3 regions of the Nocardia sp. bgisy134 genome follow, and region 1 is predicted to be linked to each of the others. Evidence: riboswitches for the same ligand, from Rfam matches in the RefSeq annotation. Region 1 holds a riboswitch; each other region holds the start of a gene.
The links. Region 1 has a riboswitch for S-adenosylmethionine ahead of AC3ERS_RS06010 (bifunctional o-acetylhomoserine/o-acetylserine sulfhydrylase). Riboswitches for the same ligand answer to the same signal wherever they lie in the genome.
Positions count from the first base shown of each region.

Region 2: it holds a riboswitch for S-adenosylmethionine, as region 1 does, so the genes downstream of both, AC3ERS_RS14060 (aminotransferase class V-fold PLP-dependent enzyme) here and AC3ERS_RS06010 (bifunctional o-acetylhomoserine/o-acetylserine sulfhydrylase) in region 1, are expected to answer to the same signal.
Region 3: it holds a riboswitch for S-adenosylmethionine, as region 1 does, so the genes downstream of both, AC3ERS_RS03950 (amino acid ABC transporter permease) here and AC3ERS_RS06010 (bifunctional o-acetylhomoserine/o-acetylserine sulfhydrylase) in region 1, are expected to answer to the same signal.

Region 1 is NZ_JBYIRW010000002.1:545,602-552,690, reverse strand. Features, by position in the region: gene AC3ERS_RS06025 (NADP-dependent isocitrate dehydrogenase) at 1-131, opposite strand, end outside; gene AC3ERS_RS06020 (MFS transporter) at 494-1,987, opposite strand; gene AC3ERS_RS06015 (TetR/AcrR family transcriptional regulator) at 2,125-2,877, shown strand; SAM riboswitch class IV at 2,930-3,040, shown strand; gene AC3ERS_RS06010 (bifunctional o-acetylhomoserine/o-acetylserine sulfhydrylase) at 3,128-4,456, shown strand; gene metX (homoserine O-acetyltransferase MetX) at 4,459-5,607, shown strand; gene AC3ERS_RS06000 (DUF3017 domain-containing protein) at 5,733-5,978, opposite strand; gene AC3ERS_RS05995 (tRNA (cytidine(34)-2'-O)-methyltransferase) at 6,137-6,601, shown strand; gene AC3ERS_RS05990 (DUF167 domain-containing protein) at 6,621-6,854, opposite strand; gene AC3ERS_RS05985 (DUF4349 domain-containing protein) at 6,808-7,089, opposite strand, start outside.
Region 2 is NZ_JBYIRW010000006.1:303,460-310,548, forward strand. Features, by position in the region: gene AC3ERS_RS14055 (Uma2 family endonuclease) at 1-376, opposite strand, end outside; gene AC3ERS_RS14060 (aminotransferase class V-fold PLP-dependent enzyme) at 542-1,861, opposite strand; SAM riboswitch class IV at 1,908-2,021, opposite strand; gene AC3ERS_RS14065 (LysE family translocator) at 2,121-2,768, shown strand; gene AC3ERS_RS14070 (Pls/PosA family non-ribosomal peptide synthetase) at 2,917-6,882, shown strand; gene AC3ERS_RS14075 (M1 family metallopeptidase) at 6,882-7,089, shown strand, end outside.
Region 3 is NZ_JBYIRW010000001.1:882,344-889,432, reverse strand. Features, by position in the region: gene AC3ERS_RS03975 (carotenoid biosynthesis protein) at 1-188, shown strand, start outside; gene AC3ERS_RS03970 (TetR/AcrR family transcriptional regulator) at 254-847, opposite strand; gene AC3ERS_RS03965 (LppM family (lipo)protein) at 1,096-1,845, shown strand; gene AC3ERS_RS03960 (glycosyltransferase family 2 protein) at 1,806-2,972, shown strand; gene AC3ERS_RS03955 (hypothetical protein) at 3,038-3,775, opposite strand; SAM riboswitch class I at 4,111-4,204, shown strand; gene AC3ERS_RS03950 (amino acid ABC transporter permease) at 4,613-5,617, shown strand; gene AC3ERS_RS03945 (amino acid ABC transporter ATP-binding protein) at 5,614-6,387, shown strand; gene AC3ERS_RS03940 (ABC transporter substrate-binding protein) at 6,471-7,089, shown strand, end outside.

The DNA.
Region 1 (7,089 bases):
AGGTCGTAGTACTCGAGGTTCACGTCGAGGTACGGGTGGATCAGCTTGTCCTTGATGAACTGCCAGATGATCCGGGTCATCTCATCACCGTCGAGTTCGACGACGGCGCCTTCAACCTTGATCTTGGACATGGATCTTCGTGTCCTCCTAGGATGGTGCCCTTATTGCACGGCCAGGCGAAGACGCTTGTGAGCGGACCCCAGCTGTTCAACAGACAACGTATATGTACCGCGTTGTTTGCGGGACGTGTGGTGCAAGCAAGACAAGCGTACTGCTGCCGACGATCTCACCGTGCGGGGAGGGCCCACTGTGCGGACGACGCGCCGAGTTACCGACGAGTAGCCCCCCTGTGACCCCAACCACTTTCTCCATAATGTCATCCCGGGGCGATCGACCACTCCGACCTGGGCGGGAACTGGACGACCGCCGGAGGCGACACCGCCCGCGCACCGGATCTGCGAGGATCCGATGCGCGGGCTATGCCCGGTCCGAATCAGACCGCGATCGGAATCCGAGCGCCCTCCTCCGCGTCCTCGGCGAAGTGCTCCGGTCCGGCCTTGATCATCAGCGCGATCACCGGGATCGCGGCGAGGAAGAAACCCGCACCGACGTAGAACGCGACGTCGTAGCTGTGGATGGCGGCGCGGGCGGCCAGGTCGCTGACGGTCGGGTTGTCGGCGAAGTAATCCTTCGCCGCCTGCACCGAGATCGTGGTGAGCAGCGCGGTGCCGACCGCGCCGCCGACCTGCTGGGCCGCGTTGAGCAACGCGCTCGCGACACCGGCGTCGGCCTCGTCCACCCGGTGCAGCGCGACCGCCTGCATCCCGACGAACAGCGGACCCATGCCGAGCGCGATCAGCAGCTGGGCGGGCAGCACGCCCGCGGCATAGCTGTCGCCGTAGCTCAGCTGCGCGAGCCAGATCAGCCCGACCACGCCGAGCGCGGCGCCCACCACCATCAGCGGCCGCGGCCCGAGCTTCGGCAGCAACGCGCTGGTGACGCCCGCTGAGATCGCGATGCCCGCGGGGAACGGCAGGAACGCGACACCGGCCTTCAGCGGCGAGTAGCCGAGCGTGACCTGGAAGTAGAAGCTCAGGAACAGGAACATCGCGAACATCGCGATGGGGATGAGCAACGCGGCGAGCAGCGCGCCGCCGCGGTTGGTCTCCCCGGGAATGCGCAGCGGCAACAGCGGATTCGAGGAACGACGCTCGATCACGACGAACGCGATCAGCAGCGCGAGCCCGGCCGCGAGCAGCCCGAGGGTGCCGCCCGAGGTCCAGCCGTGCTCGGCGGCGCGGCTGAAGCCGTACACGATGGCGATCAGGCCTGCCGTCACGGTGACGGCGCCGGGCACGTCGTAGCCGCCGGTCCGGGCGACGGGCACGTCCTTGATCACGAACGCGAGCGCGCCGACCAGCGCGATGATCGCGATCGGGGTGTTGACCAGCAGGGTCCACCGCCAGGACGCGTATTCGGTGAGCGCGCCGCCCGCGATCAGCCCGATGGCCGCGCCGCCCGCGGAGATGCCCGCGAACACCGCGAAGGCCCGGGCCCGTTCCTTCGCCTCGGTGAAGGTCACCGAGACCAGCGCGAGCGCCGCGGGTGCGAGCAGTGCGGCGAAGGCGCCCTGAAGTCCCCGGCCCGCGAAGAGCTGAGCGCCGTTCTGCGCCAGACCCGCGAGCGCCGACGCGGCGGCGAAGCCGACCAGGCCGACCATGAAGATCAGGCGGCGGCCGAGAAAGTCGGCCAGACGGCCGCCGAGCAGCAGCAGTCCGCCGAAGATCAGTGTGTACGCGGTGAGGGCCCATTGCTTGTCGCCCTCGCTGATGCCCAGGTCACGTTGCGCGAATGGCAGCGCGATCGTCACGATGGTCGCGTCGAGGACCACCATCAGCTGGGCCAGACCGATCACCCCCAATGCCAGCCAGCGGGCCGAGTCGCGCCGGCCCTCCGGCACGTGCACGGCTGTCGAAGTCTCGCTCACTTTGTCTCCTCAATCGTCCGAAGTGGCGTGGCAGCAATCCTGTCATCGGCCGACATTTGGCGTCAATAGAAAAATGTCGCAGTCAGACATTTGCCTGGATAGGACAGTTGATGTGGGATCTGCGTTACAGTGGGGAGATGCTCGAATCACCGACGCCGAGTCCGGACACGGTCGGCAATCCCGCCGTGACCGGGGACAACGCCGCGCCTGCGAACCGAGGATGCGGCGATACCGCGATGCGAGAACGCCCGATCGGCCTGCGCGAGCGCAAGAAGCAGCAGACCAGGATGCGGATCACGAGCATCGCGCTGGAGCTCTGCGAGGCCCAGGGCTTCGACGCGACAACGGTCGAGCAGATCGCCAACGCGGCCGACGTCTCGCCACGCACCGTGAACCGCTACTTCGAGACGAAGGAGGACATCGTCCTCGCGCCCGTCCTCGACTTCGGCGAAATGGTTGCCGACAAGTTGCGAGAAGAGCCGTGTGGCGGCAACGAACTGCGCGCGCTGTGCAATGCCTACCTGCGGGTGATCGATGACGCTGCCACCGAGAACTCGCCGGTCTCGTTCCGCAGGTTTCAGCAGATGCAGCGGATCGCGCGCGACTGCCCTTCGGTCAACAGCCGCGCGCTGGAGTTCGCCGACAACAAATCCGACGCCATCACCGCCGTGCTGGCCGAGCGCCTCGACACCACGCAGGGGGCGCTTTCCGTCCGGCTGATCGTCTCCACCTGGCAGATGCTGTGCCATTTGGCGATGGACGCGCACGATGCGCTGATCATGGACGGCGATCCGGCCACCGCGGTGCGTGCGTCGAAGGAGACCTTGCTCGACGCGTACGCGGAGTTCATGCGGGTCTGCACCGAACCGCCTGCCGAATCGGCGAAGTGAGATCGGCTACGAATTTCGGTCATTGACCGCCCGCCAGCTACCATGTCCGTCAGGTCATGAGTGCCAGCGCCAAGCCCCGGCTCGCTGGACGGCAACCCTCCAGCAGCGGTGGGGTGCTCCGGGTGATGACCGGGCCCTCGACGGTCGAGGGCAAGCGCGCTGTCAGGAGGTTCCCGGAAATTGTGTTGTTGTGGATAGACCGCATTCCCGATCTCGTTAGTTCCGGCGAACAACTCTTGTGGAGCATGACATGACCGACCCCGTCGCGGCCGAGTTCGATCCTGCCCTGTGGTCCTTCGAGACCAAGCAGATCCACGCGGGCCAAGCCCCCGATCAGAGCACCGGCGCCCGCGCGCTGCCGATCTACCAGACCACCTCCTACGCCTTCCGCGACACCGACCACGCGGCCGCGCTGTTCGGGCTCGCCGAACCGGGCAACATCTACACCCGGATCATGAACCCGACCCAGGACGTGGTCGAGCAGCGCATCGCCGCTCTGGAAGGCGGCGTCGCGGCACTCCTGCTGTCCTCAGGGCAGGCCGCCGAGACCTACGCGATCCTGAACCTGGCCGCCGCGGGCGACCACATCGTGTCCAGCCCGCACCTCTACGGCGGCACCTACAACCTGTTCCGCTACTCGCTGCCCAAGCTCGGCATCGAGGTCTCGTTCGTCGAGGACCCGGACGATCTCGAGCAGTGGCGCGCCGCGATCCGGCCCAACACCAAGGCGTTCTTCGGCGAGACCATCGCCAACCCGAGCAGCGCCGTGTTCGACATCCCCGGCATCGCCGAGGTCGCGCACGCCGCCGGGATCCCGCTCATCGTGGACAACACGGTCGCCACCCCGTACCTGATCCAGCCGCTGTCGCACGGCGCCGACATCGTGGTGCATTCGGCCACGAAGTACCTGGGCGGGCACGGCACCGCTGTCGCGGGCGTGATCGTCGACGGTGGCGCCTTCGATTGGACCGTCCGCGACGACAACGGCGAGTCCCGCTTCCCCGGCTTCACCACCCCGGACCCCAGCTACCACGGCGCGGTCTTCGCCGATCTCGGCGCACCCGCGTACGCGCTGAAGGCCCGCGTGCAGCTGCTTCGCGATCTGGGCGCGGCGGTCTCGCCGTTCAACGCCTTCCTCATCGCGCAGGGCATCGAGACGCTCAGCCTGCGCGTCGAGCGCCACGTCGCCAACGCGCAGGCGGTCGCCGAATTCCTGGCCGAGCACCCCGCCGTCGAATCCGTCTTCTACGCGGGGCTGCCCGACTCGCCGTGGCACGAGCGGGCCAAGCGGCTGGCGCCGAAGGGGACCGGCGCGATCGTCTCCTTCGAACTGCGCGGCGGCGTCGACGCGGGCAAGAAGTTCGTGGACGCATTAGTCCTGCACAGCCACGTCGCTAACATCGGGGATGTGCGTTCTCTCGTGATCCACCCGGCCTCGACTACGCACTCCCAGCTGACGCCCGAGCAGCAACTGGCCTCCGGCGTCACCCCGGGACTGGTCCGTCTCGCCGTCGGCATCGAGGGAATCGACGACATTCTGGCCGATCTGCGCGCCGGATTCACGGCGGCGACGACGTGACCGTGAGCACCGATCAGAGCCCCGCCCGCCCGGCGTCCGGTGTCGACCTGCTGCCACCGCCGGACGGTCGGCCGGGCGTGATCGCCATCGGGGACGTGCGGCTGGAAAGCGGCACGGTGATCCCGGACGTGCACCTCGCGGTGCAGCGGTGGGGCGAACTCTCCCCCGCCCTGGACAATGTGGTGCTCGTCGAGCACGCTCTGACCGGTGACTCGCACGTCGTCGGCACGCCCGACGACGTGCACTCGCAGCCCGGCTGGTGGGAGGGCATGGTCGGACCGGGCGCGCCGGTGGACACCGACGAATGGTGTGTCATCGCGACCAACGTGCTCGGCGGCTGTAAAGGCAGCACCGGACCGTCCTCGCCCGCGCCCGACGGCGAACCGTGGGGCTCGCGTTTCCCGGAGATCTCCATCCGCGATCAGGTGACCGCCGAGGCCGCGCTGCTGGATCTGCTCGGCATCGAGCGGCTCGCCGCGGTGGTCGGCGGCTCGATGGGCGGCATGCGGGTGCTGGAGTGGATGATCGGCAAGCCCGAGCGGGTGGCCGCGGCGCTGGTGCTCGCCGTCGGCGCCCGCGCCACCGCGGACCAGATCGGTACCCAGACCACCCAGATCGCGGCCATCAAGGCCGATCCGGACTGGCAGGGCGGCGACTATCACGACACTGGCCGCACGCCGAGGACCGGCATGGGCATCGCCCGCCGCATCGCGCACCTGACCTACCGCACCGAGGGCGAACTCGACCACCGCTTCGAGAATCGGGCGCAGGGCTCCGAGGACCCGTGGCGCGGCGGCCGCTACGCGGTGCAGAGCTATCTCGACCACCAGGCCGAAAAGCTCTGCAAGCGTTTCGATCCCGCCACCTACGTGCTGCTCACCGAGGCTATGAACCGGCACGACGTCGGTCGTGGACGCGGCGGAATCCGAGCGGCGCTGGCCGCGACGCCGGTGCCGTGCGTGGTGGGCGGCGTCGACTCCGACCGCCTGTACCCGCTGCGCACCCAGCAGGAACTGGCCGACGCGCTGCCCGGCTGCGATCGACTGGAAGTAGTGCATTCCCGCGACGGCCACGACGGATTCCTCACCGAGGCCGCGGCCGTTTCCAAACTGCTCATCGAGACCATGCGCCTGGCGCGCGAGAACCGGTAGCCACAGCCTCCCCGTCGCACGAGACCAGCTGGGACACAGCGGTTTCGCGCGTCGCTGTGCTTCTCGGCCGGTGCCACCCAACCAGCGCGCGCCGTCCAGCGACGGCGTCGAAACGCTCGGAGGGATCAGCCGACACCGAGGGTGTTGATGGTGGCCGCCAGGAAGACGATGGCGGAGCCGAGCAGGCTCAGCGCGCCGACGTCGAACGGTTTGCTGCGCACCGCGAGCAGCCCCACCCGCGCGCTCGGCAGGCACAAACGGAAGGTCGCGGCCAACAGCGTCGCACCGCCGAAGAACAACGCGCCGCGGCGCCAGCGATCCGAGGCCACGAACACCACCGCGACCAGCACGACCAGCATCACGGCCACCATCGGCAGGTGACAGCGCAGGAACTGCGCGGCACGGCTACCGCCTGCGTGTCGTCCGGCGGACGCGTCGACATCGGTCACGGCACCGATTCTTGCAGATGAACCCCTGCCACCCGCACCCGCTCCGAAACCCTCCACGGCCGGCCTGATTGACTGATTCCGTGTTCCGCCTGATGTTCCATGAGCCGTGTATTCCGCCGAACACCGGCAACGCGATCCGCCTGGTCGCCGGGACCGGTTGTGAGCTGCACCTGATCGAGCCGCTGGGATTCGATCTCTCGGAGTCCAAGCTGCGCCGTGCCGGACTGGACTACCACGATCTGGCCTCGGTCACCGTGCACGAGAGCCTGCCCGCGGCATGGGAGGCGTTGCGGCCGGAACGCGTCTACGCCTTCACCACCAAGGCGACGACCCGGTACACCGACATCGCCTACCAACCCGGCGACGTCCTGCTTTTCGGCACCGAACCCACCGGTCTCCCCGACCACGTGCTCGACGACCCGCACGTCACCGCCCACGTGCGCATCCCGATGCTGCCCGGCAGGCGCTCGATGAATCTCTCCAATTGCGCCGCCGTCACCGTGTACGAAGCCTGGCGCCAGCTCGGTTTCCCTGGCGGGGTCTAGGGCGTACCTCCGGCACCGTCTAAGTATCGATTTCGAAGCGCTTGTGGCGGGACGTGGCGCCCGCTGTGAGGCGGACGGCGGTTTTGGGGACGTCGTAGTGGTCGGCCAGGAGTTCGATGGCGGCCTTGTTGGCCTTGCCTTCGACCGCGGGCGCGCGGACGTAGAGCTGGAGCGTGCCGTCGGGGAGGGCTTCCACGAGCGGGCCTTTACGGCTGTTGGGTTTGATGATCGCCCTGACCACTGTCGGGGGCATCGGGGGCTCCTGTCTGAGTGGTCACCGGCTGCGCGGAATGGGTAGCGGCGGCCGGGGTTTCGGGGGTGGCCCGGCGCTTGCGACGCACGACGCGGACGAGGGCGAAGACGATACCGCCGACGATCGCGAGGAAGCCGAGCCAGGGAATCGCCTTGCCGATGAACACGATCGCGTCCTTCAGCCAGTCGACCAGGGAGTTCCAGCCCGCGACGACGCCATCCCAGAAGTTGCTCGG
Region 2 (7,089 bases), on a different contig from region 1:
CCGAACCCGGTGACACGACCTCGACGACCAGCAGCGCGTCGGCGGTGGTGAGCTTGCGGTCCTCCTCGACGCACCGGTGCAGTACCACATCGGGCCTGCGGAAGGAGAACCCAGGACTACCCGGCCTGCCGTTGACGTAGTGCATCTCGAAATCGGTGACGACTCCGGTGCACGGTTCGGCCGGGCGCGCCCGCTCCAAAGCGTTGGCCAGCCGCCGAGCCACATTGTTGTGCTGGAAACTGCCACTGCGGCAGAAGATGACATGACCGTCGAGCACTTCGATCTGACGCTGCACATCCTCCGGCAGCGCGTCGTAGCCCGCCTCGGTGATGAGCAACGCACCCGGATCGGTCGCCCACGCAGGCAGATTGCTCATGCCTGCGCCTCGCTGACGCTCGGCTCCGGCATGCGCATAGCGCGCTGGCACATGATTCGCTCACTCCGTTCGCTCAACGGCCAACCTCAGGTCGGGAAACGGTCTCGCCGATACTATCCCGCCGAGACCGCTCCCAACCGGCCGCGAAGCCGCGCCGCAGCGCCCCTAGGCGACGAGGCAGGGGGCGGCGCCGGTGGCGGGGTCGGCGGTGAAGGGTCGGGTTTCGGGGTCGGGGTTCCAGAGGCCGTCGGTCTGGGCGTAGTTCCAGGAGGGGCCGTGGTGGACGAGGGTGGCGACGGCGGCGACGAGGCGGTCGACGTCGGCGGAGGTGGTGCCGAGGCCGATGCTGGCGCGCAGCGCGCCGTCGAGGCCGAGGCGGGCGAGCAGCGGGTGCGCGCAGAAGCGACCGTCGCGCACGCCGATGGCGTGCTCGGCCGAGAGATAGGCGGCGACGTGACCGGGCGCGAAACCGGCGACGGTGAAGGCCACGATGCCGACCGAGTCGGGGCCGTCGGACCAGATGCGCAGCGTCTCGACGCCGGGGATGGCACACAATCCGTCGCGCAGACGGTCGGCGAGCAGGCGCTCGTGGGCGGTCAGCGTCTCCGGGCCGATCGCGGCGAGCGCGTCGCAGGCGGCGGCGAGCGCGGCCACGCCGAGCACGTTCGGCGAACCCGCCTCGTGGCGTTGCGGCGCGGGCGCCCACTCGGTGCGCTCGGCGCTCACCGCGCGGACCGCGCCGCCGCCCGCGAGATAGGGCTCGGCCTTGTCGAGCCAGTCGCGGCGGCCGACGAGCACGCCCGCACCGAACGGGGCGTACAGCTTGTGGCCCGAGAAGGCGAGGTAGTCGATCCCCTTTTCGCGCAGACTGATTCGCCGGTGGGGGGCGAGCTGGGCCGCGTCGACCAGAATGCGCGCGCCGCACTGGTGCGCGATGTCGGCCAGCCGCTCCAGCGGCAGCACCTCGCCGGTGACATTCGACGCCCCGGTGACCGCCAGCAGCGCAGCGGGCTTGCTGCACAGCTCGGCCACCAGCGACCGGATGGTCTCGGCGACGGTGTCGGCGGCGCGCACCACGCGGCGACCGTTTCGCGTCCAGGGCAGGAAGTTGGCGTGATGCTCGATATCGAGCACCACCGTGTCACCGGGCACACACGCGGCGAGCAGGTTCAGCGAGTCGGTGGTGTTGCGGGTGAACACCACCACCTGATCGTCGGCGGCGTCGAGGAAACGGGCGACCGAACCGCGCGCGGCCTCGTAGCACTCGGTGGAGATGCGGGAGGCGTAGCCCGCGCCGCGGTGCACGCTGGCGTAGTAAGGCAGCAGCCGCTGAATCCGGTCGGTGACCGGGGCCAGCGCGGGCGCGCTGGCGGCGTAGTCGAAGTTGGCGTAGGTGCGGGTTCCGCCCTGGACGAGCGGCACCGGCAGGTCGTCACCCGACACGCGGGCGAGGGCGGCACAGGTCTGGCCCACAACAGCAGTCATCACGTGATCCCGTCGGGTCAGGGACTCGCAATCGGGAGATTCGCCGAGTCCGCGCTTGCCGCGCCCGGTCGGACGGCGGCCAGGTCGTCACCCGGAGCACCCCACCGCGGAGGAGGGTTGCCGACCAGCTAGCCGGGGCTTTGCGCTGATACTCGTGACCTGTTCCGAGACTGACAGACCGCCCGCCGCTCTGTCAACCGCCGGATTTCGCGGCCGAAAGTCGGTTGCGCCGGGCAGCGAACTGCGTTCCACTCGAGGGGTGACGCCCTCCCTGCTGATCGGCTTCGTCGGCTTGTGCGTCCTGCTGTCGCTCACGCCGGGGCCGGATTCGTTTCTGGTGCTACGCTTTTCGATCGTGGACGCCCGTCCCGGCATCGCCGCGGCGGTGGGTTCGGCGCTCGGTGGCCTGGTGTGGGCGGTGATGGTGGCCGCGGGGGTCGCCGCACTGCTGGAGCAGTCCGCGACGGCATATCGCGCGCTGAAAGTCGTCGGCGGAATCTATTTGGTGTACTTGGGAATTCGCACGCTGGTGGAGTTGCGCAAGCGACGGGCGCGCTCCGATGCCGAGCTCGATTCCGGCGCGTCGGCAGGCGGCGCGAAAGCCGGTGCGCCGACGGTTCGCTCGGCGTTCACGGCGGGCGTCGTCTCGTGTCTGTTCAATCCCAAGGTCGGCCTGTTCTACCTGGCCGTGCTGCCCCAGTTCATGACCGAAGTCACGTTCCTGAACACCCTCGCGCTCGGCGCGGTCGAATGCACCGTCGCCGCCGTCGAAATGATCCTGCTCGCCCTGCTCGCCTCCCGCGCGGTGGCGTTCTTGCGCAGCCCGAAGGTCAGCGATCGGCTCGAGCAGGCCAGCGCGGGCATTCTGACCGCGCTCGGTCTCGGGACCGCGGCCTCGGCGGCCTAGCGACGTGCCGATCGCAGGCACACCGCGCGCCGCTGCCGCGCCCGGGGATTCACCGATACCGCGGGTACCGTGGTCAGTTGGTCACCGTGGCGTTTGCCAATCGGTAACCCTCATGTGAAACAACCGTCGGGAAATGCAAGGCAGGTCTATGAGAGGTGGGCCGGACGTGATGCTCCAGCCGCAGGTAGAAGCCGCGGCGGGCGAGAGCCCGACGACCGGAAGGTCGCAGTCCGACCCCCTGCTGCGTGGCGCGGCAACGCCCCCGCCGCGGACTCTCGTCGACATCCTGACGGCGACCGCGCACACCCATCCCGACGCGCACGCCCTCGACGACGGCGAGATCCTGATCACGTATCGCGAACTGCTCGCCGCGATCGAGGCCCGCGCGGCCGAGCTGTCCGCGGCAGGCGTGCGCGCCGGCGACCGAGTCGGCGTCCGAATGCCCTCGGGCAGCAGCGATCTCTACGTCACGATCCTGGCCGTGCTGTGGGTGGGCGCGGCGTACGTCCCCGTCGACGCCGACGATCCCGACGAGCGGGCCCGGCTGGTCTTCGGCGAGGCGCGAGTCAGCGCCGTCGCCACCGCCGACGGTATTCGCTCCGGCACCGAAACAACTACCACCGCAAAGCAATCCGATATCGCGCCACCCAGCCCCGAAGACGACGCCTGGATCATCTTCACCTCCGGCTCCACCGGCACTCCGAAGGGCGTGGCGATCACCCACCGCAGCGCCGCCGCCTTCGTCGACGCCGAGGCGCGACTGTTCCTGCGGGACGCGCCGATCGGGCCCGGCGACCGGGTGCTCGCCGGTCTCTCGGTCGCCTTCGACGCCTCCTGCGAGGAGATGTGGCTGGCCTGGCGGCACGGCGCCTGCCTGGTGCCCGCGCCGCGCGCGCTGGTGCGCACCGGCGCCGATCTCGGCCCCTGGCTGGTTCGCCGCGAGATCAGCATCGTCTCGACGGTGCCGACGCTGGCCGCCACCTGGCCCGCCGAGGCGCTGGAACCGGTCCGGCTGCTGATCTTCGGCGGCGAGGCCGTGCCGCCGGAACTCGCCGAACGCCTTGCGGGCAACGCGGATTCGGTGCGCGAGGTGTGGAACACCTACGGCCCCACCGAGGCGACCGTCGTGGCGTGCGCGGCACTGCTCACCGGCGAGCCGCCGATCCGCATCGGACTGCCCTTGGACGGCTGGGATCTGGCCGTGGTCGACGCGCAGGGCAACCCCGTCGGCGAGGGCGAATCCGGCGAACTCGTCATCGGCGGCGTCGGTCTCGGCCGCTATCTCGATCCGGCCAAGGACGCCGAGAAGTACGCTCCGCTCGCCACGCTCGGCTGGGAACGCGCCTACCGCAGCGGCGATCTGGTCCGCAACGAGCGCGCCGGTCTCGTCTTCCTCGGCCGCGCCGACGACCAGATCAAGCTCGGCGGCCGCCGCATCGAACTCGGCGAGATCGACAACGCGCTCCAGCATCTGCCCGGCGTCACCGGCGCGGCCGCCGCGATCCGAACCACCAAGGCGGGCAACAAGATCCTGATCGGCTATCTCACCGGGCCGGACGGCGATTTCGACGTGCACGCCGCGCGCGAGCTGCTCGCCGACCAGCTGCCCGCACCGCTGGTGCCGCGCCTCGCGGTGGTCGGGGAACTGCCGACCCGCACGTCGGGCAAGGTCGATCGCGACGCGCTGCCGTGGCCGCTGCCCAAGGCCGCGCCCGTCGAATCCGACGACGACGGTCTCTCCCCCACCGCGCGCTGGGTCGCCGGACTGTGGGACGCCATCCTCGGCGCCGAGGCGACCGGTCCCGATACCGATTTCTTCGACCTCGGCGGCGGCTCCCTCGCCGCCGCCCAGTTGGTCACCGCGCTGCGCGAGCGCTATCCACGCATCGCCGTCGCCGATCTCTACGACCACCCGCGCCTCGGCGCGCTCGCCGACCTGCTCGATGCCAGCGCACCGGCCGCCGCGGTCGAGGAACGCACGGTGCGTCCCACCCCGCGCCTGGCCCAGTGGGTGCAAGTGCTCGCCACGGTGCCGCTGACCACCCTGACCGGCTTGCAGTGGCTGACCTGGCTGGCCATCGTCGGCAATGTCGCGGCCTGGTCGGGATCGCTGCCCTGGCTGCCCCGGCTGTCCTGGTGGTGGGCGCTGATCGCGTTCCTGCTGTTCATCACCCCGCCCGGCCGGATGGCGCTGTGCGTGGCGGGATCGCGCGCCCTGCTGCGTGGCATCACGCCCGGCAGCTATCCGCGCGGCGGCTCGGTGCACCTGCGGCTGTGGGCGGCGGTGCGGCTGTCCGAGGCGAGCGGCGCGGAGAACCTGTCCGGCGCACCGTGGATGGTGCCCTTCGCGCGGGCGCTCGGCGCGCGCATCGGCAAGGGCGTCGACCTGCACACGCTGCCGCCGGTGACCGGGATGCTCGAACTGGGCGACGGGTGCAGCGTGGAACCCGAGGTCGACCTCTCCGGCTACTGGATCGATGGCGATCTCGTGCACATCGGCCCGATCGTCATCGGGCAGGGCGCGGTGATCGGCGCGCGCTCGATCCTGCTGCCCGGCACGAAGATCGGCAAGAACGCCGAGGTCGCCCCGGGCTCCGCGGTCTCGGGCAAGGTGAAGGCCGAGCAGGAATGGGCGGGCTCCCCCGCGGTGAAGGTCGGTCGCGCGCGGCACCGCTGGCCCGCGCAAAGACCGGCGCGCGCCCCGCACTGGGTCGTGATCTTCGGCATCACCTCGATGGCGCTCGCCGCCCTCCCGATTCTCGGTCTCGGCGCGGGCGGCGCGTTCCTGGCCTGGTGGGTGCGGGAAACCGTGACGCTCACCGGCGGACTGGTCCGCGCCTTCGCGATGCTGCCGGTGGCCATGCTGGTCACGCTCGGCGTGTACGCGGCGGCGACCGTCGTCCTCGTGCGCCTGTTCGCCATCGGGCTGACCGAGGGCTACCACCCGGTGCGCAGCCGCGTCGGCTGGCAGGCCTGGGCCACCGAACGGCTGCTCGACGCGGCCCGCAATTTCCTGTTCCCGCTCTACGCCAGCCTGCTGACGCCGCTGTGGCTGCGCCTGCTCGGCGCGAAGGTCGGCAAGCACGTCGAGGCGTCGACCGTGCTGCTGCTGCCGAAGTTCACCACGGTCGCCGACGGCGCGTTCCTCGCCGACGACACCATGATCGCGAGCTACGAACTCGGCGGCGGCTGGCTGCGCATCGGCGAGGCCAAGGTCGGCAAGCGCGCCTTCCTCGGCAACTCGGGCATGACCGCGCCGGGCCGCAGGGTGCCGAAGAACGGTTTGGTCGCCGTGCTCTCGGCCGCGCCGTCCAAGGCCAAGGCGGGCTCCTCGTGGCTCGGCAGTCCGCCGGTGCGGCTGCGCCGCGCCTCCGAAACCGCCGACACTCGCCGCACCTTCGATCCGTCGTGGCGGCTGCGCGTGGCGCGGGCCGTGGTGGAGACGTGCAGGCTCGTCCCGGTGCTCGTCACCTTCGGCATCGGGCTGGGCGTGCTCTTCGCGCTGGCCTGGCTGGCCCAGCGGATCGGTCATTTGCCCACCGCCCTGCTCAGCGGTGTCGTGCTGTTGGTCGCGGGCGCGGTGGCTTGCGGCAGCGCCGTGGCCGCGAAGTGGTTGCTGGTCGGCCGGATCCGGGCCGAGGAGCACCCGCTGTGGAGCTCGTTCGTGTGGCGCAACGAGGTCTCGGACACGTTCGTGGAAATGGTCGCCGCGCCCTGGTTCGCCCGCGCGGCGACCGGAACGCCGGTGCTGAATCTCTGGCTTCGCGCACTCGGCGCGCGCATCGGTCGCGGGGTATGGTGCGAGTCCTACTGGTTACCTGAGGCGGATTTGGTGACACTCGGCGACGGCGCCACGGTGGAGCGTGGCTGCGTGGTGCAGACCCATCTGTTCCACGATCGAATCATGGCCATGGACACCGTCACCCTCGGCGCGGGCGCCACCCTCGGGCCGCACTGCGTCGCCCTTCCCGCCGCCGGACTCGGCGCGGGCGCGACGGTCGGCCCTGCCTCGCTCGTCATGCGCGGCGACACGGTGCCCCCGTCGACCAGGTGGTGGGGCAACCCGATCGCACCGTGGACCCGGCGCACGGACGACCCCGGCGAGGAGGGCTGATGGGTGAGAAGTTCTACGCGGCCCCCATCGACGACTACCTGCCACAGAACGGCAACCGGGGCTATCGCGTCTCGCGGTACGAGCTGGAACTGGTCTACAAGGTCGCCAGCAATCGGCTGACCGGCCGCGCCGAGATCACCGCGGTCACCACCGCGGTCCAGCCGCGCTTCGGTCTGGATCTCTCGCAGGCGCTGACCGTGTCGAAGG
Region 3 (7,089 bases), on a different contig from region 1:
CCCTGGCCGTTCCCGTCGCGGTGTTCCTCTGGACCTGGCTCGGTTCCCTCGTCGCCCACGCGGTCTTCCTCGATCTGCCGTCCTCGGCCTGGTACGGCGCCCTCGGGATGAGTCCCCTGGGGGTGCCGCTGCTGATCCACCTGGCCCGGCATCGGTCCCGGCACGAGCAATTAGGCCCGCACGAGTAACAACCTGCACGAGCAATGAGCCGGCGCCGTTCGGGATTCGTGGGCGCGGCGACGGCCGGAGCAGGTCAGGCGAGCGCGGCGAGCAGGCGGCGGGTGCGCGCGGTCATCGCCTCCGCGGTCTCGCCAGGGTTCCGCAACCACCAGCCGACCAGCGCCGTCACGGTTCCCATCCACACGGCCGCGAACGCGGACAGATCGTCGGAATCGGTGATCCCGCGACCGGCCAGGAAGGCGGCGACCCCGCGATTGGCCTGCTCGGCGATGCGGCGCCGGGCGGCGCGGGCCGCGTCGGAGGCGGGCCCCTCGTCCGGGTGCGATCGGTCGAAGACGACGTGCCAATCGTGCGGGCGCGGCTCGAGCGCACCGAAGATGCCCGCCAGCGTGCGTTCGGCCAGCTCCAGCGTGGCGGGGCCGTCGATCGCGGCATCGATCGCGTCGCCGAGCGTCGTCGCCGCCCGTCGCACGCACGCCACGTACAGGCCGTCCTTCGTCTCGAAGTAGGCGTACACCAGCGGCTTGGAGACTCCCGCCTTGGCGGCCACCACCGCGGGCGACAGACCCGCATAGCCGACCCGGCTGATCTCGGCGGCCGCGACGTCGAGGATCTGCGCCTCACGCTCTGCGCGTGGCACTCCCTTGGTTCCAGCGGATCCCGCCACGACCGTTCCCACCTTCCCCGAGCGCTGTCGGCGCCCACTCGCAGAGCAAAATTTACCAAACAGTCAATTGTTCGAGCTCGGCTCGGCGGCGAGCGGCCGGATACGGAGCGAGCACGTATTACAGGGCGGGGCGCGCTGCGGCGCCGCGCCGGAAGGTGCGGCGTGCCGTCGTGTCGCGGCTGCCGCGTGGCGATTCGGGCGTTCGGCCTGGCACGATGTGAGCCGTGCAACCGAGTCCCGCCATCCCGATGCCCGATGTCCCGGATCGACCGACGCGGCGCGCGCCACGCACCCGGGTGCGGGTAGCCGCGGCCGTGCTGCTCGCGGCGCTGTTGGCTCCGGCGCTGGCCGGGTGCCTGCGGGTGCAGGCATCGATGGGCGTGTCGTCCAACGATCGGGTGTCCGGGCGGATCGTGGCCGCCGTGGTGCCCGCGGGGCCCGACGACAAGGGACCGCAGCTCAAAGCGCCCGAGACGCTGGCGGCGAAGATCCGCGTCGAGCCTTACAGCCAGGACGGGTACGTGGGCAGCAAGGTCTTCTTCGAGGACCTCTCCTTCGGCGAGGTGCAGCAGCTCGGCATGCTGTCCGAGCAGACGCAGGGCATGTTCCAGCTGCAATTCCAGCGCAGCGGCGACCTGGTCAGCCTGAACGGGCGCGTCGACCTGAAATCCGTTCCGCCGCACGGCTCCGACGTGCAGTTCACCGTCGCCTTCCCGGCCAGGGTGGCCAAGACCAACGGCAACCGCGAAGGCGATTCCACCGTCTCGTGGAAGCTGCCGCCGGGCGATGTGTCCACGGTGCGCGCCGAGGTGAGCTATGCCGACCCGAACACCCGCTCCTTCGCGGGCTGGGCGGGCATCGTCGGCGGCATCACCCTCGCGGTCGCGGCGATCGTCGCCGCCATGGCGTACATGGACCGCAACCCGGCCGCGCCCGAGGTGCCCGAGCACCAGTTCTCCTGGCGGCGTTGGTGGCAGTCGGTCAAGCAGTTGCGCTGAGCGGACGGGTGGGTGCGGCCGTCGCGCTCGCGGGATGCGGAATCGCGGCGGTCAATCGGTTCTCGATGCCGCGCCTGGACGCGGAAGCCGCAGCGGCCGAACCGGTCACCGTCTGCGTGCCCGCTCGTGACGAGGCGCAGCGGCTGCCCGCGCTGATCGCCGACCTGCGCGCCCAGACCGGGGTGCCGGACCTGCGGGTGCTGATCCTCGACGACGGCTCCACCGACGACACGGCGGCCGTCGCCAGCGCAGCGATCGCGGGCGATCCCCGATTCGAGGTGATCCGCTCGGAATCCGATCCGCCGCCGGGCTGGACCGGCAAGGCCGCGGCGTGCGCCCGCCTCGCCGAACTCGCCGACGCGCCGATCCTGGTCTTCCTCGACGCCGATGTGCGGCTGGCCCCGCGAGCCGTCGCGGCGGCGGCGCGCGCGGTCCGCGATCGGCGCGCGGCCTTGATCTCCCCGTGGCCCGCCCAGCGGGCCGAGACCGTCGCCGAGGCGCTCGTGCAGCCGCTGCTCTGCTGGTCCTGGGCGTCGACGCTGCCGATCGTGCTGGGCAACCGCGGCCACCGCCCCTCGACGGCCGTCGCCTGCGGCCAGTTCCTCGCCTTCGACACCGACGCCTACCGCGCCGTCGGCGGTCACGCCGCGGTAGCGGGCAGCCCCACCGAGGATCTCGACATCGCCCGCGCCCTGCGCCGCGCGGGTCGCACCACCCATCTCGTCGCCGCGGGACCGCTCGCGCGCACCCGCATGTATCGCGGCGCGGACGAGGTCGAGGCGGGCTACACACGCTGGCTCTGGTCCGCCTACGGCGGTTCCGGCTCGGCCGCCGCGGCCGTGGGAACGGTACTGGCCCTTGGCTATTGGTTTCCCCCGCTGGCCGCACTTCTCGGCAGCGGAGCGACGCGCCGGGCCGGAGCGCTCGGCTACGCCGCCGCCGTCACCGGCCGCCTGCTGGCCCGCTCGCTCGAATCCGGTGGCCCCCTCCGTCTTTCCGACGTATGCGCGGCGGCGGCGCACCCCTTCTCCATCGCCGCGTACCAGCGCCTCGTCCTGCGATCGCATCGCGCCCGACGCCGGGGCGCGCTGCGCTGGAAGGGCCGCGCGCTGGTCGACGCGGGCTGAACACACGACACCGGCCCGGTCCGAGGACCGAGCCGGTGTCCGGTGAACAGGTGTGCCGCCAGGCTTTACGGCACCGAGGTGATGCCGACCGTCGGCAGGAAGAAGCAGGTGCGATCGCCGTTGTCGACGCTGCCGAAGACCGCGGCGAGGACGGTGCCCTTGCCGGTGTCGACGGGGACCGCGCGGATACCGCCGACGGGAAGGGCGGCGAAGAAGAAGTCCTGGATGGCGCGTTCGGTCTGCGCGCGCAGCTCGACGGGGACCGCGGCGGGGACCATGGTGCGGAAGATGTCGGCGAGCGGGCCCATCTGGGTGATGCCGCTGCGTCCGTTGCTCACGTTCAGCCAGGCCACCTGCATGCCCGCGGTGTTGCGGCTCTCCGCGCCGAGGCCGTAGGGCACGAAGGTGAACATGGTCTGACCGGACTTCACCGCCGTGAGATCCAGGCCGGGAATGGAGACGGTGGTCTTGGGCCAGGGGCCCGGCATCGCACCGGCAACGGCGGGCACCATACCGAAAGTGCTGCCGTTGCCGCAGAAGGCGGCGGCGGTCGGATACAGGAACGGCTCCATGCCGAAGCCGCGCAGCGCCTCGACGGTGGACTGATAGGCGCCGAGCAGATCGCCGGGCGCGGCTGCCTGCTGTTTGCCGGGCAGTTCGGCCGAGGCCGCAGGGGCGGCGGGCGCGGGGGCGGGCGCCGCCACGGCGGGGGCGCAAACGCCGAAGGCCAGCGCGACCGAGCCGGTCGCGGCGGCGGTGAGAGTGGTGAAGCGGCGCAACAAAGTCACAGCGGTGCTCCTCATCGTCGGCACGGTGAGGACACCGTACTCCGGCAAACTCGCTCAGCAGCCGTTTCACGAATTGGCAAGCTTTCGGCGCGTCGGCTTGCGTTGGGGTGTTGGCTTGCGCTGGGGTGTCGGCTTGCGCTGGAGCGTTGGCTTGCGCTGGAGGCGTCGCGACGACAAGCGCTTCGCGGTATCCGGTGCGGGAACCGCCGACCGCGCAAATGATCACACTCCGCGATGCGCGGCGAAAGGGCTGTGCTCACCCTGATTTCTAACCTTGTCCGGCTCCGGCCCTGATCCGCATGATGATTCGGCTCGACCCCTGCTGCACCCGGAGCGGACCGGGGTCCGCAACACCATCCAGAGCGACTGAGAGACCTGGCTCGCCGACGTCGCAGCAACCCCCCGGCCACCGGGTGCGGGTGCTTCCGCCAGGAACGATGGAGGACCGAATGATCTGCCCCCGCAGTGGCGCCCGCCGGACGCGACACCCCGACACGACCTGCCGTCCCACCCCAGCCAGCTGTTCGCGCTGACGCGCCAGACCTTGCACCCGTCGCTGGCCGGGTGACGACCCGACCAGCGCCAGGCGCGGTCGTCTGAGATCTTCCGAAGGGCCCGAACATGAGTGCGTCTCTCGCACCCGACGCCGCCGCGGCGTCCGACGCCGAACCACCCGGCTCCACACCCGGCCACACCACCGCACAGCGCAGCGTCACGGCACAGCCAGACGTCATCGCACAGCGCGACGCGACCGCACAGCCAAACGTCACCGCACAGCGCGACGCCACCGCGAAACTCGACGCCACACAACTCGACGACGCAGAGCTCACCGACGCACAGCTCGCCGACGCGGTGGCCGACGCCGCCACGGCGACACCCGACACCGCGGCGTCGACCGGTGACCGCGTCGCGCAACTCAGCGCCGATTCCGACCGCGCACAGACCGCTCCCACAGTCGCGCGCACCCGCCATCCGTGGCGCTGGGTGGTCAGCGCGGTCGCTCTGGTCCTGCTCGTCCAGTTCGTGCACGGCTTGGTCACCAACCCCGGCTGGGACTGGCCGACGTTCGCGAAATACTTCACCGCGCAGTCGGTTCTGACCGCACTGCGGGTGACCCTGGAACTGACCCTGTGGGGCACCGCGCTCGGCTTCCTGATCGGCACCCTGCTCGCGGTGGCGCGGCTGTCGAACAATCCGGTGCTGCAGGTGATCGCGTGGGTCTACATCTGGGCATTCCGCTCGATCCCGATGATCGTGCAGCTGCTGTTCTGGTTCAACATCGCCTACCTGTATCAGACTCTCTCGCTGGGCATCCCGTTCGGACCGTCGTTCCTCACCTTCGAAGTCAACGGCGTGATCAGCGGATTCACCGCCGCCGTGATCGGTCTCGCGCTGCACCAGGCCGCGTACTCGGCCGAGATCATCCGCGCCGGGCTCATCTCGGTCGATCCCGGCCAGCTGGAAGCGGCGGCGGCGCTGGGCATTCCGCGCCTGCGACAGTTCCGCACCATCGTGGCGCCGCAGGCGATGCGCTCGATCGTGCCGAACGCGACCAACGAGGTGATCAGCCTGTTCAAGGGCACCTCGATCGTCTCGGTGATGGCGATCGCGGAGCTGTTCTACCAGGTCCAGGTGATCTACGGCCGCAACGGCCGGGTGGTGCCGCTGCTCATGGTCGCCACGGTCTGGTACATCGTGCTGACCACGATTCTCATGGTGGCGCAGTACTACATCGAGCGCCACTACGCCAAGGGCGCGCAGCGCACCCTGCCGCCGACGCCATGGCGGAAGCTGCGTCAGCGAGTCCGCGAGATCGCCGAGTCCGGTTCCGCCGCGCCGCGGGGAGCGACCCGATGACCGCGCTGGAGACGCCCGCCGTGCAGGTCAACGGCGTGCGGAAGTCGTTCGGGTGCACCGAGATCCTGCACGGCATCGACCTGACGGTGCGCGCGGGCGAGGTGGTGGCCGTAATCGGGCCGTCCGGATCGGGCAAGTCGACCCTGCTGCGGGTGCTAAACCACCTGGAGCCGGTCGACGCGGGCACCGTGCACATCGACGGCGAGCTGATCGGTTACCGCCTGCGGCGCAACGTCTTGCATCCGCTCTCGGACCGCGACGTCCGCAAGCAGCGTTCCCGCATCGGTTTCGTCTTCCAGCAGTTCAACCTCTTTCCGCATCTCACGGTGCTGGAGAACGTCACCCTCGCGCCGCTCACCGCCCAGCGCAGGGACCGCGCCGAGGTCGAGCGCGAGGCGAAGGCGCTGCTGGAGCGGGTCGGCATCGACGAACTGGCCGACGCCTATCCGCGCAGGCTGTCCGGCGGGCAGCAGCAGCGGGTGGCGATCGCCAGGGCGCTGGCCGTGCGGCCCAGGGTGATCCTGTTCGACGAGCCGACCTCGGCGCTGGACCCCGAGCTGGTCGGCGAGGTGCTCGACGTGATCCGCGATCTGGCCGACGACGGCACCGCGCTGGTGATCGTCTCGCACGAGATCGGTTTCGCCCGTGAGGTCGCCGACACGGTCGTGTTCCTCGACGCGGGCGTGATCGTCGAACAGGGCCCGCCCGGCGAGGTCCTGGACAACCCCCGGCATCCGCGCACCCGCGCTTTTCTTTCCCGAGTCCGTTGAGCGTCTTCGCGCTCGGTCCGGCCGGCGCTCCCGCGCCGGGTCCGCCGAGCGCCCCGACGCTCCCAGTCACGAACAGGTTCCCGATGAAGCTCTCCGCCCTGGTCGGCGCACTCGCCGCGGCCGCACTGCTGGTCACCGCGTGCGGCACCGACCCCGACGAAGACCTGCAGGTCTCCTCCGACGGCACGGTCGCGTTCGACCTGTCGCCCGAGCAGTCCGGGCGCATCCGCGCGGACAAGGTCGGCGCCATCGCCGCCGAGGTCCCGCAGGCCATCCGCGACCGCGGCACCCTCGTGGTGACCGGCGCGTCCGGCACCGCGCCGCCGCTGCGCTTCTACGCCACCGACGACAGGACGGTGGCCGGCTCCGAGGTCGACTTCGCCTCGCTGGTCGCCGACATCCTCGGATTGAAACTGGTGGCCGGCGTGGCCGACTGGTCGCAGAACTTCGTGCGCGTCGATTCGGGCGAGGTGGACGCGTTCATCTCGAACGTGACCGTCACCGAGGAGCGTAAGGAGAAGTACGACTTCGCCACCTACCGCCACGACAACGTCGCGCTGGAAGTGCCCGCGAAAAGCGATCTGCGATACCAGGACCGCAAGAGCCTGGCGGGCAAGCGAATCGGCGTCGGCACCGGAACCAACCAGGAACAGCTGCTGGTGAAGTGGAACGAGCAGAACCGCGCCGAGGGACTGCCCGCGA